3 regions of the Pseudoalteromonas sp. SG41-1 genome follow, and region 3 is predicted to be linked to each of the others. Evidence: predicted binding sites of a transcription regulator. Region 3 holds the regulator's gene; each other region holds the start of a gene.
The links. The regulator LexA, encoded in region 3, represses DNA repair genes until DNA is damaged. The targets are predictions, from matches to a motif close to TACTGTATNNNNATACAGTA.
Positions count from the first base shown of each region.

Region 1: umuD (translesion error-prone DNA polymerase V autoproteolytic subunit) is a predicted target of LexA. The motif match lies at 4,190-4,209, and genes of this name have one in related genera.
Region 2: ruvC (crossover junction endodeoxyribonuclease RuvC) is a predicted target of LexA. The motif match lies at 3,821-3,840, and genes of this name have one in related genera.

Region 1 covers NZ_JACJFL010000018.1:9,225-15,724, reverse strand. The annotation lists gene H5203_RS11805 (class I SAM-dependent DNA methyltransferase) at 1-933, opposite strand, end outside; gene H5203_RS11800 (WYL domain-containing protein) at 1,047-1,970, opposite strand; gene H5203_RS11795 (hypothetical protein) at 2,288-2,587, opposite strand; gene H5203_RS11790 (3'-5' exonuclease) at 2,675-3,580, opposite strand; gene umuD (translesion error-prone DNA polymerase V autoproteolytic subunit) at 4,236-4,685, shown strand; gene umuC (translesion error-prone DNA polymerase V subunit UmuC) at 4,693-5,961, shown strand; gene H5203_RS11775 (pentapeptide repeat-containing protein) at 6,162-6,500, opposite strand, start outside.
Region 2 covers NZ_JACJFL010000001.1:297,792-304,291, reverse strand. The annotation lists gene H5203_RS01305 (arylesterase) at 1-562, opposite strand, end outside; gene H5203_RS01300 (ABC transporter ATP-binding protein) at 563-1,276, shown strand; gene H5203_RS01295 (ABC transporter permease) at 1,266-3,767, shown strand; gene ruvC (crossover junction endodeoxyribonuclease RuvC) at 3,889-4,413, shown strand; gene ruvA (Holliday junction branch migration protein RuvA) at 4,415-5,032, shown strand; gene ruvB (Holliday junction branch migration DNA helicase RuvB) at 5,040-6,047, shown strand.
Region 3 covers NZ_JACJFL010000021.1:19,718-26,217, forward strand. The annotation lists gene H5203_RS12795 (cytochrome c oxidase assembly protein) at 1-194, opposite strand, end outside; gene ctaD (cytochrome c oxidase subunit I) at 194-1,792, opposite strand; gene coxB (cytochrome c oxidase subunit II) at 1,792-2,934, opposite strand; gene lexA (transcriptional repressor LexA) at 3,356-3,973, opposite strand; gene H5203_RS12815 (hypothetical protein) at 4,048-4,842, opposite strand; gene H5203_RS12820 (PaaI family thioesterase) at 4,964-5,407, shown strand; gene H5203_RS12825 (hypothetical protein) at 5,404-5,784, opposite strand; gene H5203_RS12830 (hypothetical protein) at 5,952-6,500, shown strand, end outside.

The DNA of each region.
Region 1 (6,500 bases), on a different contig from region 3:
ACCGTATGGCGGATTAGACAACATAAAGTCAAAGCGTGAAGCCGCGAACTCATCGGTAGACAAGGTTGAGCCTACTTTGATGTTCTCAGGATTGTTACCTTTGATCATCATGTCCGATTTACAAATCGCGTAGGTCTCGTCGTTGATCTCTTTGCCGTAAAGGTAAACATCACGGCTGTCGTTCGGGTATTTCTCTTCAATGAAGTTTTGAGATTCAGTCAACATACCACCGCTACCACACGCAGGGTCATACACTGTCATGGTAAGCGGTAACTGGTCTTTGACTGGGTCGAACACCAGGTGCGTCATCAATTCAATCACTTCACGTGGCGTAAAGTGTTCACCTGCTTCTTCGTTGTTTTCTTCATTGAACTTGCGGATCAACTCTTCGAACACGTAACCCATACCCAGGTTAGTAAGGGCTGGCATCTTGTTGCCATCCGGGTCTTCGACCGTTTCATGAGTTAAGTTGATGTAAGGGGAAACAAACTTTTCGACGACATCAAGAAGGACTTGCTTGGAGGCCATGTGACGAATTTGCGATTTGAGGTTAAAGCATTCAATGATCTCTTTAACGTTATCGCTAAAGCCAAGCAGGTACTCTTCAAAGTTGGCGAGTAATATCTGTTGGTTATTAGTCGCGGTGTTGAACAGGGATTTCAGCGTCCATTTAGATGTATTGTAAAAAACATAGCCACTGGCCGCCTTTAATGGTTCATCATCAAGCTCCGTGGCTTGCATCTCTTCTTTTTGGAACTTTACCTCATCAAGCACGGCTTCTTTGGTAGGTTCTAGTAACGTATCTAAACGTCGTAATACCACCATAGGTAAAATCACATCGCGGTACTTACCGCGAACGTACACATCACGTAAACAGTCGTCGGCAATGTTCCAAATAAATGAGATGAGCTTGTTATGTACACTATGATCCATTTTATTTTCCTGTTCAGTGTTGGTTGCACCCCACTTGGTTGCTGCAACGGCTTCACTATAAATTTAAAATTCTGTTCTTTATGTAACGTCTCAATGGTCGCTACATCGTTCGATTAACTTGTTCTACCCGGCGCAATGCTTAAGTTTGTGACACCATAAAGTGCCTGGCTGTTACGCAACCAAAGCTGATACTCAAAGCCCATTAATGAGTGTTCCGTAGAACAATCCACATGCCATTGGCGTAGTAAATACCCAGCGGTTGCTGCTCTAATCTCAACCTTTAGAACGCCACCCGTCATACCATAATCCAGCTCAATCGCTTCGCTATGCTCTATGCGTGGGTGCGGCACCAACTCCAGCTCTACAAAGCGATTCCATTGCCGATCTTGGGTTTCGAGCTCCGTTTCAGACAACGTAGAGTCTTCAAGCACAACCGCTGCTTTAATGCGGGTCAGTACAAAGTCACGGAACTCATTATGTTTGCGGTCAAAACCACGAACATGCCAACGCAGGCCATTGTCCACCAGCGTATGCGGAACAATTTCACGCGTTGTTTCACCACTCGATAACGACACATAGGTGATACTCAAGGCTTCGCCTTTGTGTATGGCCTCGGTGACTTTCGCCACTATAAATAGGCTTGGCTTGTTTAAGTGATAAGGCGCTTCACACGCCAGTGGTGGTTTTACCTTTCCAGTGAAGCCATCACCGTACCCTTGGCTAATGGTTGCCAGTGTTCTCACAACGTCGTAGTCGAACAAGGGTTCAAAAGCTTCACCACGCTTATGCAACTTGAGCTTTTGGTCATACTCAATGTTGCCTGGCGCGAGCTCTCTGTACATTGTGAAGTCTTTCGTTGCCTGTGCAGCGGCTATGCTGAAGCGATCGACTAAGTCCGCCCGTACCGCTTCTCCCTTAAACAATAAGGTGAAATCGATGTGGGCAATGCGATCCCTGGTTGCTTGTGGCAACTGCGCTATCTGCAAAAGCCTATCTGACTTCGCCACTACTGTTTGTTTCAGACCATCATTTGTCATGCGTCTTGTTTATCCAATTCAACCAGTTTCTTAAAACTCTGTTTATACAGTAAGGACCGACATCGCGTAATCACATTGAAAAGCATCACTCAATGCTGCTCTTCATTCGCAATGACTTAGCAATCTCTACCGGTTGAAGCTGGACAGATGGCCATAAAACACTGAATAGGCTTCAACCTAATTAATTTTATTAGGTATCATCCTATCACAAATTATTTTGTAGGGAAGACTAAGCGGCAACTTTTTGATCTGGATTGCAATTGCCGCTCAGGTATGGGCGTGAAGACATTGTTTCATACCATTGATGATAGCCGCTATCAATGCGCTACCCGAACCAGTGGCACCACGATTTTACTGCGATGAGATACCCCTTTGTCCGACTCTGTAGACAGCAGAGCCCGTTGCTCACTCTCCCGAATGCGCCTGGCAACTTCTGCCTGGGCTGGTAGCAATGGCAGCATCCCTTCAGCAATCGCCTCTGGGGCAGACTCTTGGCCACAGGACATCAAATGCTTCCATGGATCTTTAAGAAAGCGCTCGAACGTGATGCCAAATTCAATGATGCGGGCAGAGACGAAGATTTCGCCCCAGTATTCAATGTAGGTGTCTTGGTACATGGAAAGATTCCTCTTATTGGTTAAACCATGAGTTCACTTTCCATTTTCCAGAGGTTTTCAAATATGCAAGGCTTACCTTGTAGAGAGCTACAAAGCTTTAAATCTATTGCGGGCATCTTTGTAGTCATAGTGGGCATGTTCTGAGCCACGATGATACAAATCATCCAGGTAAGTTTGTTCCTGCGGCAACTCGTCTTCGCTGATTTCGCGCCACCAATGTTTGTTGGCACCTTTAACACCGTCATGCCAGCGGTAACCACGCTCTTTTAAATAGTCCTTTACGTCAAACGGCGCACCAAACGCACGAACTAACACAGTTCGCCTGTCTGCTTCAGACAACAAGTTTGCAACGGAATCGGGCAACAAATGAAACAACCAGGCCATCGCCAAACAATCGGTTGCAGCGCGGTGTCCTTCATAGAACCAACCTAAGCGAAGCAGCAGGTACTCAAGTTTTCGACTTTCAAAGCCCAGTGCTTTCCAATCTATGCCACTGGCTGAACAGGCCCAAGATAGATGGCCTAATGCAGCAAACCGCTTTTCAAAGAAAGGACGATCAAACTGTGCATTGTGTGCAACCACCAGCGGATCATCGGATAACCAACTCGCTACCAGTGAATCATCAATGTGCTGGCCTTGCACCATATCATCGGTGATACCGGTTAACTCGGTGATCAGCTCGGGGATTGGCTTGCCGGGATCTTCATACATGCTGATCACATCAACAATCGACACAATCTGCTTAGCAGAGGGGCTGTAAAGCACCTTAACCATACCAAGCTCAATAATGGACTCATCTTCGGCAGACAGTCCGGTTGTCTCTGTATCGAGCAGCACTATTGGCTGTTCGTCACCTACTACAGGAGATAGTTCAAGTGGCCAGGACTGCGGCTCACGCGTTAATGGAATACGCTCCAGCAATCTAAAATCTTCTGGTCTTTCTGGGATATCCGCCAGGCGCTCTAGCGGAAATGGCGCAGGGGCTCTTGTCATTGATGGTTCCTCTTCAATTCTATTGTTCGCTTTGGGCTATTTCACTGTGCCCTGTTCGTTTATAAACGCTTTTGTACAAAATGCACCTTGGATACCTCAGCGTTTTTTTAATCTTTCTACTGGGTGAACCCATGTATGAAGGCTTTGGCTAAGCCTTTCAGAAAGCCTTAGCTAAACCGTTTAGGTAACCCTTACCGACACCCTTTACGTATGGCTTAGCCAACCCCTTTTCAAACGGTTGCAAAAGGCTTGAACTGAGTTCGACTGAGCATTTTAATGATGCTCCTGACTTCGCTTTAAGCCTGTAAATTCAATACGAAGCAGAATTTTACTAACTGTTTTGAAACCCTTTGCAAAGGGTTCAACAAGCCTTGTCTGACGGTTACTTGACCCATGCGTTAACCAGTAGCAGTAACAGGATCAGTAACAGAAACAAGAGCAGTAGGCAGAAGCAGTATTGTCCAAGCCTTGCAGGCTTTGACGAGGGCGAGCGATCCCCCACATCTAGTTTTTCATCACAAAAAATAAATCACCCACAACACAGCGTCTTACTCGAACAACTACAGTTTTACCTACAATTTTACTTGTAGAAATCAGCATAGCATTAGATACTGTATAAACAAACAGTATTAATTATGATTTTTCGAGGTTCGTCATGAGTGTCTCGCTGATAGGCCGTAGCGGCGCACTTGCCTTCATCAAAGCCAAGCGCCTTCGTATTCCATTGTTCATGGAACGTGTTTCTGCTGGTTTTCCCTCCCCAGCGCAGGATTATGTTGAGCAAACGCTCGACCTCAACGAGCTGTGCATCAAGCGACCAGCTGCAACGTTCTTTGTGCGTGTTGAAGGTGATTCAATGATTGATGCCGGGATTCACCCAGATGATATTTTGGTGGTTGATCGCTCTGTCCAAGCAGAACACGGTGACATTGTCATCGCTGGTATCCATGGTGAACTCACGGTAAAGGAGCTTCAACTAAGGCCGTGCGTCATGCTGATCCCAAGAAACCAGGTGTATGAGCCCATTCATATTCCTGAAGGGACAGAGTTAGAGATATTTGGTGTGGTCACCAATGTGGTGCGAAACATGCGCCGTAAGTCGTGACTATCCCATGCCAGTATTTGCCTTGGTGGACTGCAACAACTTTTACGCCAGTTGTGAGAAGCTGTTTCGTCCTGATTTAAAAGATACGCCGGTTGTGGTTCTGTCTAACAATGACGGCTGCGTGGTTGCACGCTCACGTGAAGCTAAGTTACTCGGTATTAAAATGGGCGTACCCGTCTTTCAAATCAAAGCTGAAATGCAGCGTCATGGTATTTTGGCATTCTCGTCCAATTACGCGCTGTACGCAGATTTGAGCAGTCGAGTGATGCGCACTTTGGAGGAGATGGCACCACGAGTAGAGGTTTACTCCATTGACGAAGCGTTTTTGGACTTAACCGGTATTGAGTCTGCCATATCCCTCGTCGAGTTCGGACAACAAGTGCGAGAGCGGATAGGTCACTGGATCGGGATCACCGTCTGTGTAGGCATTGCACCGACTAAAACACTCGCCAAACTGGCAAACCATGCAGCCAAAAAGTACCCAGCCACTCAGGGGGTTGTAGACCTGACCAATCTAGATCGGCAACGTCGATTGCTTGCATTAGTCCCAGTTGATGATGTTTGGGGCGTTGGTAGACGGCTTTCTAAGCGTTTATATGCGTTGGGTATCACCACAGCCCTAGACCTCGCCAACGCCTCTCCTAGAGCCATCAGAGACCAGTTCTCGGTGGTTTTAGAAAGAACCGTCAGAGAACTCAATGGTGAGTCGTGCATTGAACTTGAAGAGATCCCGCCAACTAAGAAACAAATCGTCTGTAGCCGTTCATTTGGCGTAAAAGTAACGCAATTTGAATTGTTACGTGAAGCCGTCTGCGAATACGCAACCCGCGCCACTGAGAAGCTTCGCAAAGAACAGCAGCAAGCCAAAGTGATGACCGTGTTCATACGAACCAGCCCCTTTAAGGACAGCGAGCCGCAATACAGCAACTCCGCATCGGGTGAGTTGCTGATCCCCAGTTGTGATACGCGGGATTTTATTGAGCTGGCCAATCACTTACTCAAGCGGATTTGGAAGGATGGTTTTCGTTATGCCAAAGCGGGCGTCATGCTGTCTGACTTTTACGATCCCGGCATGTTTCAACCAGGACTATTCGATGACGTATCGACCCGCTCTAATAGCCAGCAGCTGATGTCTGTATTGGACACTATTAATCAAAGCGGTGCCGGAAAGGTTTTCTTTGCTGGACAAGGTACGAAGAAAGATTGGTCAATGAAGCGAGAGCATTTGTCTCCCGCCTACACAACACGCTGGGACCAGTTACCGCGAGTGAAGTAATGAAATAAATGTAAATTAACCACACAGCTAGACATAGAAAGGAGCTTTACTAAAAGTTTGTAGGCACAAAGAACAAAAAATGCTGTCACTGTCATAAAATCCAACACCATAGGCATCACCTCCACTAACGTTTTAACGACTTCAACTTTCAACCCGCATCGGTCCGTAGACTGGTATCCGTCCGTTATCGTAGGTATTTTCTATGTTGCTGTGGGCCGGGTAATGTCTAAGCTATCAGGATTTCCAACCCTCCGCAAGAATGCCGAAATATAACTCAATGTATAGAAATCGGACTCTAGTGTGTTTAGCTTAGACAAGTTATTGATTAGGTAGTTAACTCCGAATTCATCAAGCAAAAAATCCAGTGCAATTGTATTTACTTTGCCGCCCTTCCTATGAAGCACCCCGGATTTTCTTATAAAAGAATTCTCTCTCAAAACATCAACAATACTCATTAAATCAGAAGGATACTGGGCACCATCAGGAAAACTGTTATATACCTTGCTGTTTTGAAACTGCTTACATGCATGAGTGTTAGT
Region 2 (6,500 bases), on a different contig from region 3:
CAGTTTTGTTAGGGTGTATGTTGTCGTTTTGCATCAGGCTATTATCAGCAGCGACATTCAAGATAAAAAATGGCATTAAATGGCTGTTTGTGGCACCAGCAACCTCAGCAAAACTAGCGGTAAATAATCCGGTATAACGTGGCCCATAGTTAGGCGGGATGTGTACTTCCATAATCGCTACTTTGGCATCAGCTTGTTTGCTCTTGCTCACTAAACTGGCTAGGTTTTCTTTTAGGCGTTTAATTGGAAAGCCACGCAGGCCGTCGTTACCACCAAGCTCTATAAGTACATGGCTCGGTTGAAACTCATTAAGTAGGGCGTCTAAACGACGCAGTGCGCCACCGGTGGTTTCGCCACTGATACTGGCATTGATAAGTTGGATTGGTGCTTGCTCGTTGTCGTACTTATCTTGTAACAGTTTAACCCAGCCTTGCTCTTGTTTTAAGCCGTAGGCGGCGCTTAAACTATCACCTAAAATTAAAATTGTGTTGTCAGCTGCCGCACTAAGTGGTTTGATTACTAATAGTAAAACGAAAATAAAACGTAGGATTGAATACATCATATGTCAGCGCTATCTCAATTAAATATCATTCAGGTTAAAGGTCTTTCTAAAACGGTTAATACCCTTGAAGGGGATTTGCCCATCCTCAGTGACATCACCTTTAATGTCAAGTCTGGAGACTCAGTTGCTGTAGTTGGTACCTCAGGTTCAGGTAAATCAACTTTATTAAGTTTGCTCGCAGGGCTTGACCAATCGACTCAGGGATCAATTTATTTAGATGGTGAGCCGCTGCATGAACTTGATGAAGAAGCGCGTGCGGCATTAAGAGCTGCAAAAGTCGGTTTTGTATTTCAATCATTTATGTTGGTACAGAGTTTAACAGCACTTGAGAATGTGATGTTACCGGCAGAGCTTGCTGGTGAAAAAAATGCCAAGCAACAAGCACTCGATCTTCTGGAAAAAGTAGGTTTAAGTCATCGTATTGAGCATTATCCGTCGCAATTGTCTGGTGGTGAGCAGCAGCGTGTAGCGATTGCTCGCGCATTTATTGGCACACCAAAGATTTTATTCGCCGATGAGCCATCAGCAAATCTTGATAGCAAAAATGGTAAGTTAATTGAGTCACTGTTATTCGAGCTTAATCAGCTTCATGGCACGACGTTGATTTTAGTCACACATGATGAGGCGTTAGCAGCAAAGTGTCAGCATGTGTTACAAATTGAAGCGGGTCAATTAGTTAAAAATACCAATGAGGCTGTGGCGAATGTGGGTTAAATTAGCATTAAAATTATTTAGCCGTGAATTTCGCCGTGGTGAACTCACGGTGATTTGTGCGGCCATAGCGTTGGCGGTATTGACGGTTTTAACGCTTTCTATGGTGACTGATCGCATAGGGCAAAGCATAGCGCAAAAAAGCAGTGCCTTTATTGCCGCTGATCGCGTGCTGGCAAGCAACCATGAATTACCGGGTGAATATTTAACAACAGCAAGCGAATACAACTTACAAACCGCACAGCTCACTTACTTTGATACTATGTTGTTTGCTAATGACGAAATGCAATTAAGCTCAGTAAAGGCGGTGTCGGAGCATTATCCACTTAAGGGCGAACTAAAAGTTAAAAGCAGTTTAACCGGTGATGTTGAAGTGGCCACGCAAGGGCCAACTGTTGGTAATGTGTGGTTTAGTGAATCGGTATTTTATGCACTAAATGTAAAAGTAGGTGATACGGTTGAGCTAGGCGCTGCGCAATTTAATATTGAAAAAGTATTGGTGGAAGAGCCAGATGCGCCATTTAATATTTTTTCAAGTAGTCGTCGTGTGTTGTTAAATAACCAAGATGTAGACAAAACTGAAGTGATCCAGCCGGGCAGCCGTGTTTTTTACCGCCAGTTGTATGCAGGGGATGAGAGTAACCTTATTGACTTTTATAGCTGGCTAAAACCACAAATGAAAGAAAACCAGCAATGGTATGGTGTTAAAGACAGACAGTCGCCGATTGCAAATAGCTTAAACCGCGCTGAAAGCTTTTTATTATTAGCGGGGTTATTGGGCATTATTTTAGCGGCGGTGGCTATTGCCGTGTCTGCAAAGCGTTATTGCGAACGCCAATATGACCCAGTTGCGATGATGAAAACCTTAGGTGGTAGCCGATCGACAATTCGCAAAATTTACTTACTGCATTTATCACTGGTGTGTGCTTTGTCGGTCATACTTGGCTTAGCCATTGGCTATGGTTTACAAGAGATAGCCACTAGTTATTTAGCTAAATCAATGAACAATACTCTTCCTGCAGCGGGTATAAAACCGTGGTTTGTGGCGATTAGTACTGGCGTTATCTGTGCCGTGATGTTTTCAATCAAGCCGTTATTAGATTTATTTGATATTCCACCGCTTAGGGTATTACGCCGTAACTTAGGCGATAAGCTACTAGTAAGTAAAGTGCATTTAGCGATGTCGGGCTTAACAGTCTTTTTATTAATGTGGTTGTTTAGTAATAACCTTAAAATTACCGCTATTTTGTTTGTCTCTACTTTAGTTTTGATTGCGATACTGTTTGTATTATCTCGGTTAATTTTTGGCAGCGGACGTAAACTAGGATTGCGCCCGGGGAATAGTTGGTCATTAGCGATTGCTTCGTTGCAAAAACGTGCCAATGCTAATGCGGTACAGTTGATCAGTTTTTCGTTGGCAATAAAGCTATTGTTATTTTTAGTGGTGCTGAAAAACGATATGATCGCAGATTGGCAATCGCAACTTCCAAGCGACGCGCCGAATGCTTTTTTAGTCAATATAACCGAAACTGAATTGCCAGACGTAACAAGCTTTTTAGAGCAAAAAAATATTCAAGTATCTGAGTTCTATCCGACTATTCGTGGTCGCGTAAACGCTGTTAATGGTGAATTAGTTGCTCGCGAAGTCTCATTGCAAGACAACGAGAAGAAAGACGAAGAAGCACGCGCAGGTATTGGCCGTGAACTAAATCTTACATGGTTAGAGCAAGTCCCTGTGCAAAATGAGATCATAGACGGGCAGTGGTTTGCCGACAATGCAACCGCTGAAGCATCGATCGAAGAATCTATGCTAGAGCGTTTAGATGTGAAACTGGGTGATACGCTAACATTTTTGATTGGCGCCCAGTCATTTGATGCCAAAATCACCAGTGTTCGTAAAGTTAATTGGGCTACTTTGAAGCCTAATTTCTTTATTATATTAAGCCCTGATGTATTGGCTGATTTTCCTGCGACGTATATTTCATCGGTGCGTATCGAAGCCGATCAAAAACGCGATTTTAGTGAGCTACTACGTGCCTACCCGACAATCAACGCCATCGACGTTGACAGCTTTGTCAAACAAATACGCTCTACTATTTCGCAAGTGTCATTAGCAATTGGATTTGTACTGGCGATAGTGGTGATGTGTGGTGGCTTGGTTTTAATTTCGCAAGTGCAAGCAAGCCTTGGTGAACGGATGCAGGAAATTGTCATATTGCGTACCTTAGGCGCCAAAGGGCGGCTAATAAAAAATGCCACTTTATATGAGTTTTTATTGTTGGGCAGCGCTGCTGGTTTTGTCGCTGCGCTGGTCAGTGATGTGGCTTTATTAATAGTGCAACGTGAGATGTTTGATTTAGCTGGTAAGTTACACCCGCATATTTGGCTTATTGGACCATTAGTGGGTGGTGTGTTTGTGGCGTCACTGGGCTACTTTATGATAGCTAGAACCATGCGTAAAAATACCCAAGGGTTACTGCGCTCTTTAGCCTAAAAGGTTAGCAATTAAACAAGCCCGTTTTTACGGGCTTTTTTATGCCAATAATGCACTGGTAATTTATACAGTGCTCTGGCATTATTAGCGTACTTAACTATTTACACTGATTGGGCAAGTATTGGCTATTATTTTAGGGATTGATCCTGGCTCACGATTAACCGGTTATGGGGTGATTGCCCATCAAGGTGCTAAATTTACTTATTTAGGAAGCGGTTGTATAAAACTGGCCGATCACGAGTTTCCTATTCGATTAAAAATGATTTATCAGGGGATCAGTCAACTAATCGAACAATTCTCTCCCGATCATTTTGCCATTGAAAAAGTATTTATGGCGCATAATCCTGATTCAGCTCTTAAATTAGGCCAAGCCAGAGGTGCTGCAATTGTTGGTGCGGCAATGGCTGAGTTACCGGTGTTTGAATACTCGGCGCGGCAAATTAAACAAGCGGTGGTAGGGCACGGTGGTGCCGATAAATCGCAAGTGCAGCATATGGTTAAAAATATTTTAAAATTACCAGGCACACCGCAAGCGGATGCAGCCGATGCATTAGCCATTGCGATATGCCATGCTCATTCCGATCAAAATTTAATAAAACTAGCGGGCAGTGCCAGTAAAACCGTTAGAGGACGATTAAGGAAATAACATGATAGGTCGCTTAAATGGCATCTTAGTAGAAAAACAACCGCCAGAAATTTTGCTTGAAGTAAGCGGTGTTGGTTACGAAGTTAACATGCCGATGACGTGTTTTTATGATTTACCAAACATTGGCGAAAATGCCATTGTGTATACTCATTTTGTAGTAAGAGAAGACGCCCAGTTATTATTTGGCTTTAATAATAAAATTGAGCGAGCATTATTTAGAGAGCTATTAAAAGCCAATGGCGTTGGGCCAAAGCTCGGATTAGCAATACTTTCAGGGATGTCGGCTAAGCAATTTGTTAGCTGTGTGAATAACGAAGATGCCACCAGTTTAGTGAAACTGCCAGGTGTAGGTAAAAAAACCGCAGAGCGCCTGGTACTTGAAATGAAAGACCGATTAAAAGATTGGGGTAATGACTTATTCACGCCATTTAGTGATAATGCAGTTATAGAGCCCGCCTCTGACGCACTTATTGCTAATAATGCGGCAGATGATGCAATCTCTGCGTTAGTGTCATTAGGTTATAAATTGGCGCAAGCACAAAAAACAGTAAAATCAGTGGCCAAGCCTGGTATGTCTACAGAGGTTCTGATCAAAGAATCTCTAAAATCAATGTTGTGAGTAAACCATGATTGAAGCGGATCGTTTAATAGATGCGACTGAACAAAGTAATGAAGATGTAGTCGATCGCGCGATTAGACCAAAACTATTAGCCGATTATACTGGTCAGCCCCATGTTAAACAGCAAATGGAAATATTTATAGAAGCTGCACGTAGTCGGGGTGAAGCGCTTGATCATTTATTAATATTTGGTCCGCCGGGTTTGGGAAAAACCACACTAGCAAACATTGTTGCCAATGAGCTGAATGTCAGTATTAAAACAACCTCGGGCCCAGTGCTTGAAAAAGCCGGTGATTTAGCCGCACTACTGACCAATTTAGAAGAAGGCGATGTACTTTTTATTGATGAAATACATAGGCTAAGCCCGCAAGTTGAAGAAATACTCTATCCTGCAATGGAAGATTATCAACTCGATTTAATGATTGGTGAAGGGCCCGCAGCTCGTTCCATTAAGCTCGATTTACCCGCTTTTACCTTAATTGGCGCAACCACTCGCGCAGGCTCGTTAACCTCACCACTTAGAGACCGTTTTGGTATTGTGCAGCGTTTAGAGTTTTATTCGGTGGCAGATTTATCGACTATAGTGGGGCGTTCTGCTCATTATTTAAATTTAGCCATGTGTGATGAAGGTGCCATTGAAATTGCTAAACGCTCTCGTGGTACGCCACGTATCGCTAATCGATTATTACGCCGGGTACGAGATTACACGCAAGTTAAATCAGACGGTACTGTAAATGCCGAAGTAGCAGAGCTGGCACTTAATATGATTGATGTCGATAAAAGCGGCTTTGATTATATGGACCGTAAATATTTACTCGCGATCATTGAAAAGTTTATGGGGGGTCCGGTAGGGTTAGACAACTTAGCCGCCGCTATCGGTGAAGAAAAAGAAACCATTGAAGATGTGATCGAGCCTTACCTAATCCAGCAAGGATTTATCCAACGTACGCCAAGAGGGCGTATTGTGTCTGATAACGCCTATCATCACTTTGGCTTATTACCCAAACAAGAATAAAGTACATTTATTGTAGCTGTATGCGTGCGTATGGCTGCAAACCCACCTCACACATCTTCTATACTGTTCTTTTAGCCACTATTCAAATGTCTATTTTGCTGTGTTTAAGTTAATCGCGTGATTAGCATATTACTTAAAGTTTAGATTATTTAGTTATTTGGGCTAATACAATTCACATGCTGTTAAGTTTGTAAACGATATTGTATGCGCCATAGCGAGGTAGTGATGTGCGTGATTTGCAGGCAAAAAAAAGCCCGCATAAAATGCGGGCAAACAACAAGTTGAAGGAAGTAATCTAAGTAACACTGCTTAAATTCATCAAGTTTTATCAAGAAGACTTTAAGCATAGCAATACGAAAAATCAGAATCATATTGCAAAGAACTGGGCTGAATGAAGTATTCATTGCTGCGCTAGCTCGGTATGGGAGAATAATACGCAATAGTTGGTTTTTG
Region 3 (6,500 bases):
TGAGTTGTGAAGCTTACGTCGATTTCTCGTGCCTCATTAACACTCGTACTTTGCTTTGCTTTCTCTAACGAAGGCTTACCATTAAGGCCTGTTACATCACAAAAAACGTCGTACAACGGCACCAAAGCAAACGCAAAAGCGAACATGCCAAGACATATTAAAACTAAGCGCTTAAGCAGTGGTGCATGACTCATTACTTAATCTCCGGTGGCGTTTCAAAAGTATGATAAGGCGCAGGCGATGCCACCTCCCATTCCAAACCCTCAGCACCATCCCACACTTTGGCGGGCACTTTATCGCCGCCTCGTGCACACTTAAATACTACAACCACAAATAACAATTGTGATAAACCAAAAGCAAAGCCACCAATACTAATAATCGCGTTAAAGTCTGCAAATTGCAGTGCGTAGTCAGGAATCCGGCGCGGCATACCGGCCAAACCAACAAAGTGCATAGGGAAAAACAATACATTCACGCTCACTAAAGACAACCAAAAATGCCATTTAGCCAAGGTGATATTGAACATATTTCCCGTCCATTTTGGCAGCCAATAATACGCCCCGGCCATAATTGAAAATATCGCCCCAGTCACTAACACATAATGAAAATGCGCCACCACAAAATAAGTATCATGGTATTGAAAATCAGCAGGAGTAATCGCCAGCATCAACCCAGAGAAACCACCTAAAGTGAATAACACAATAAACGCAATACTAAATAACATAGGCACTTCAAAACTAATCGAACCACGCCACATGGTGGCTACCCAGTTAAATACTTTGACCCCAGTTGGCACCGATATCAGCATAGTTGCATACATAAAAAATAATTCGCCAGCGACAGGCATACCTGTGGTAAACATATGATGCGCCCAAACTATAAAGCTAAGTAAAGCAATCGAAGATGTGGCATATACCATAGAGGCATAACCAAATAATTTTTTACGTGAAAAGGTCGGCACTATAGTCGAGATAATGCCAAAGGCTGGCAGAATCATAATGTACACTTCAGGGTGACCAAAAAACCAAAATATGTGCTGGAACATCACCGGATCACCGCCCCCAGCAGCATCAAAAAAGCTGGTTGCAAAATACTTATCAGTCAATACCATAGTCACAGCACCGGCCAATACCGGCATCACAGCAATCAATAAAAAAGCGGTGATAAGCCATGTCCACACAAACAGCGGCAGCTTCATCCAAGTCATACCTGGCGCACGTAAATTAACGATAGTTACAATCACATTGATTGCGCCCATAATTGAGCTAATACCCATGATGTGAATAGCAAAAACAAATAATGCGGTATTATCGTTACTGTAAGTTGTTGACAGTGGTGCATAAAAAGTCCAGCCAAATGCCGGGCCACCACCTGGCATAAACAGGGATGCCAGTAAAATAATAAAAGCAAAAGGTAAAATCCAAAAGCTCCAATTATTCATCCGTGGTAATGCCATATCTGGTGCGCCAATCATGAGTGGTACCATCCAGTTAGCCAATCCTGTAAAGGCCGGCATAACGGCACCAAATACCATGATCAAGCCATGTACTGTGGTCATTTGATTGAAAAAGTGAGGCTCTACTAACTGTAAGCCAGGTTGAAATAACTCTGCGCGGATCACCATCGCCATGGCGCCACCAATTAAAAACATCGTCAACGAAAAAATTAAATATAAGCTACCGATATCTTTATGGTTAGTAGTATAAAGCCAGCGTTTAAAACCTTTCGCAGGATGATGATGTCCATCATGGTGTGCAGCTTGATCATGTTGTTGCTCTGTTACGCTACTCATTATTTAGCCTCCGAAGTTGCATCAATCGCGGCTTGTATCTGACTCGGTTGAATTACATCCCCAGTGTCATTGCCCCATGCATTACGCTTATAGGTGATCACAGCTGCTAGCTGCTTGATTGATAACTGCTTGTCAAATGCTTGCATAGCGGTACCTGGGCGACCATGAAGCACTACATCAATATGATCTTTAATATCTCCTAATACTACCGGACTGCCTTTGAGCGCCGGGAAAACCCCCGGTAAGCCCATACCTGTTGGTTGGTGACACGCAGCGCAACTGGCCATATAGACTTGCTCGCCGAGTGTCATTAATTCTTCTTTTGGTAATGTTTGATCTAATAATGCAGCATCAGCAATTGCAGCGTTTGCTTTTGCCTGCTTAGCTTCGCTCAGCCAGTTTGCAAATGCTTGCTCAGATTTAGCTTCAACCACCACAGGCATAAAGCCATGATCCTTTCCGCATAGTTCTGCACATTGCCCTCGATAAATGCCCTCTTCATTAATTCTGGTCCAAGTTTCATTGATAAACCCAGGGTTAGCATCTTTTTTCACTGCAAAATCAGGCACCCACCAAGAATGAATAACGTCGTCTGAGGTCATTAAAAATCGTACTTTTTGATTAATTGGCAACACCAAAGGTTTATCAACTTCAAGCAGGTAATTAGGGTTTTTATTTGCAAGATTAGTTATTTCATCTTGAGGTGTAGCAAGCATTGAATAAAACTCAACATCTTCACCCATGTACTCATAATGCCATTTCCATTGAGAACCAGTAATTTTAATCGTGAGATCAGCTTTACTAGCATCTTCCATTGCAATCAAAGTTTTTGTCGCAGGAATTGCCATACCAATTAAAATCACAAACGGGATTGCCGTCCAAAGGATTTCAACTTTAGTACTTTCATGAAATTGGGCTGGTTTTGCCCCTTTAGATTTACGGTGGTGGATCAGTGCCCAAAACATCACGGCGAACACGATGACCCCAATCACACAACATATAATAAATATTGTCATGTGCAGCTGATAAACATCATTACTTATATCTGTTACGCCCTTACGCATATTAAACTGGCTATTAGCCAATACTTGCTGCGGTAGAACAAACAATATAAGCCACAAGGTAGAGCTCAATTTACCCATGTGACGGCTCCTTTAAATGCTATTGCAAAACGCAAAGCGAAAAGGCGGCACAGCTTTATTCGCGCCAATTCGTTATTTTTTATTGTTACTGAATATTAACGCAACCCTAAATTATGCTATTGAGCAAAATTGTTAGACTTTTAAAGTAGCTGTTAACACAGTGTATTAACCAATTAGTTAAAAAATGAACAATTAGCAAGTTTTAAGAGCAATTAAATTCTTTTTTGGTGCATAAATAACAGCTAAAAATCAGCGCGTTATTTTGTAATTAGGGATAATATTAGAGGGCTAAAAGTAGCTGACAAGTAGATTTGATAGGGCTTAGGACGCTATAGCTAAGTATAAAATCTAGCCATTAAAGCGGTAAAAAATTAAATGCACCAAACTTCACCAATTTGGTGCAAAATACAGATCAAAAAATTTACATCCAATCAGCGTTGCGGATCACCCCAACAGCTAACCCTTCAATATTGAAAGATTCATGTTCAAGATCCACTTCAATCGGTGAAAATTCATCGTTTTCAGCATGTAAAAAAACTTTTTTACCTGCTTTTTCAAGGCGTTTTACTGTTACATCGTCATCAACACGGGCAACCACCACTTGGCCATTTTCAGCAACTTGAGTGCTGTGTACTGCCAATAAATCGCCATCCATAATACCAATGTCTTTCATACTCATGCCTTGCACACGCAGTAAAAAATCAGCAGCCGGTTTAAACAAGAGTGGATCTATTTTGCAATGACTTTCAACATGCTGCTCTGCCAAAATAGGCTCACCAGCGGCAACTCTGCCTATTAGAGGTAAACCAAGTTGTTCCGGCTCATCCTCTTCAACTAACTGAATACCTCGACTAGCACCGGGCTTCATTTTAATAACGCCCTTTTTCGCTAATGCCTTTAAATGTTCTTCCGCTGCATTAGCACTTTTAAAACCTAACGTTTGCGCAATCTCAGCACGGGTTGGCGGCATACCGGTATCTTTAATAAAAACTTTAATAAGTTCGAGAATTTGAGCTTGGCGATTCGTTAATGGGCGCATACAACTGGTTTTCCATACAGTACATTTAACTGTGAGTATATACAGTTATCTGAAAATCGCAAATATAAATTGGCTTAAAATCGCGCCGTTAATAACAAGCTCATACTATTTAAACCACTTCCAGAATCAAGCGCAGATCCAAGACCAAACTTTAATGCTACATGTTGATTAAACCAATATTGCGTTTGCAGTTCATAGTTGTCTTTTAGATTTTTCTGATTCCGAATATTGGCAACGACTCCCACTGACCATGCTTGATTTACATAATAAACCGCCTGCCCCTGCACATAACGATAACGCCCTGCCAATTGCTTTAGCTCTAAATCCCAACCTTGATTGCTAACTATATTTGTCCAACGAACATAAGGTGCATAAGTCCATTCAACCGCGACTCTTTCATTATCTTTGCCAAACCACATATCATGGCGCTCTAAGCGACTGTAATATACATTGAACCCTAGTTGTAACTGTTCATTCATTTGCTTACCAACAGCGGCACTCACTAAATAATCAGTATTTTGCCAATAGCTATTATCCTCACAGAGGCGCTGCGCGCTGGCACTAATAACTAATCCTGCGGGACCATAGATGGCAGCATCGGCATTTAAATAGCTAAAATCATCATTAGCAAACCCACCAATAGCATAATTATTGACTTGATTTAAATACGCTTTTAGCTCGTATGGACCAGTCAAAGATTCAAGATCTTGCGCAAAATATCGGTATCGTGCGCCTAAAAAAGATTCATCTAAACCAGCTAAATCGGTAAAACCAATATCGAGTTGATGTTGGGTACTAGCAACAGCCTGCGGCTGAGCAACAAGGCTCATCAATAATATTGCACCACATCCAAATACCTTTACTTTCATCCTTAAGATCCATTAACAGTTAGATAATATAGGTACATTTTATCTATTTTTATGATCTTAACTGTAGGAAAATGTTTAAAAGTGTAGACTGATTTAGTAAATAACTTAGTGAGGTAGACAGATGAGTATTTGGTATCAACCGATCACCCTAGCACAATGTAAGCAACTTGATGACGGCATAAGTGGTCAAGGCACATTGATGAAAACCATGGGCATTGAAATAAGTGAAATAGGCGATGATTATTTAGTAGCAACGATGCCCGCGATCCCAGCTCATCATAACCCTATGGGTATGGTGCATGGCGGCGCAAATGTTGTACTTGCAGAAACGGTGGCGAGTTATGCTGCAAACTTTGCTGTTGATTTTACAAAGTTTTATTGTGTTGGCCAGGAGATCAATGCCAATCATCTAAAAGCATCACGTAATGGTTTATTAACCGCGATAGCAACACCACTACACTTAGGCAAGCGTACATCCGTATGGGAAATAAAAATCACCAATAGTCGTGGAGAACTGTGCTGCGTATCAAGAATGACCGCAGCAATTGTAGAGCGAAAAGGCTAACTTGAAAGTGGATAAATTGTAATTTCAATACCTGCACCAATAGCAGAAATACGCAATAAAGTATCGGCACTGAGCGCTTGATTAAAGCATTTTGGCGAAGTGCCTGATTCAAAGCCAATATCAAAGGTGCGCTTTGAGCATGATAACCACTGCTTTAATGCATTGCGTGAGCAAGATTCAATTAACTCACATAAGTGGTTAATCGCTTTATCTGGTGAGATAACGTCTTCATTAGACTCAATACGTGCTAGTTGACGGTACTCATCTTTATCGTAATGCAAAACCACAGCACTTTTTTTTAAGTCTGCAACTAACAAACTAATATCTTGCTTTGATTCAAGCTCTAGATCTACATTTAAAAATTGAATTTCCGACATTGTTTCATTTTTACCCTGCGTTAATAACAACGCAAACTTTAACCTAATTTTGCGTATATACCAAATCTAGAGTAGCTAGTTTTATTTTGTTGATGCGACAATTTGCCACATTGGCAAACTCAATATAATTTATAGAATACCGCACTAATAACAAACAGGTAGTCACTATGGATAAACGCATTTTTAAACATGCGCGTAAGTTTCACAAATGGTTAGGTTACTTATTAGCGCTACAAATTTTTGCATGGTTACTCGGTGGTTTAATTATGAGTGCTATACCGCTTGAAAAAGTTCACGGTAAACATTTAGCTGCGCGGCAATTAAATAACCCATTCAAACAAGCTGATTATCTAGCCTCAGTTGATAATATCGTTGCACAAATTACTCAACCAAGACAAATTAGTTATAGTCACTTTTTAACAATCCCTACCATTATTGTGAGCAACAGTAACGGTGAGTACAGCTTTAACGGAGTTACTGGCAGTCCTTTGGTAGCACCGAGTAAAGCGCAAATTATTGCCAATGCCCAAGCTCATCTATTAATTAATGCGCAAGTAACAGACGCGATCAAACTAGCTAAAGGTACTCGCGAAGTTGGCTTTAAAGAAAATATTTGGCAAGTAAATTTTGACGATACGTTTAACACCACACTATATTTATCCGCTGATAGTGGCCAAGTTATTACTGTTCGCAGCACAATTTGGCGAATTTTCGAT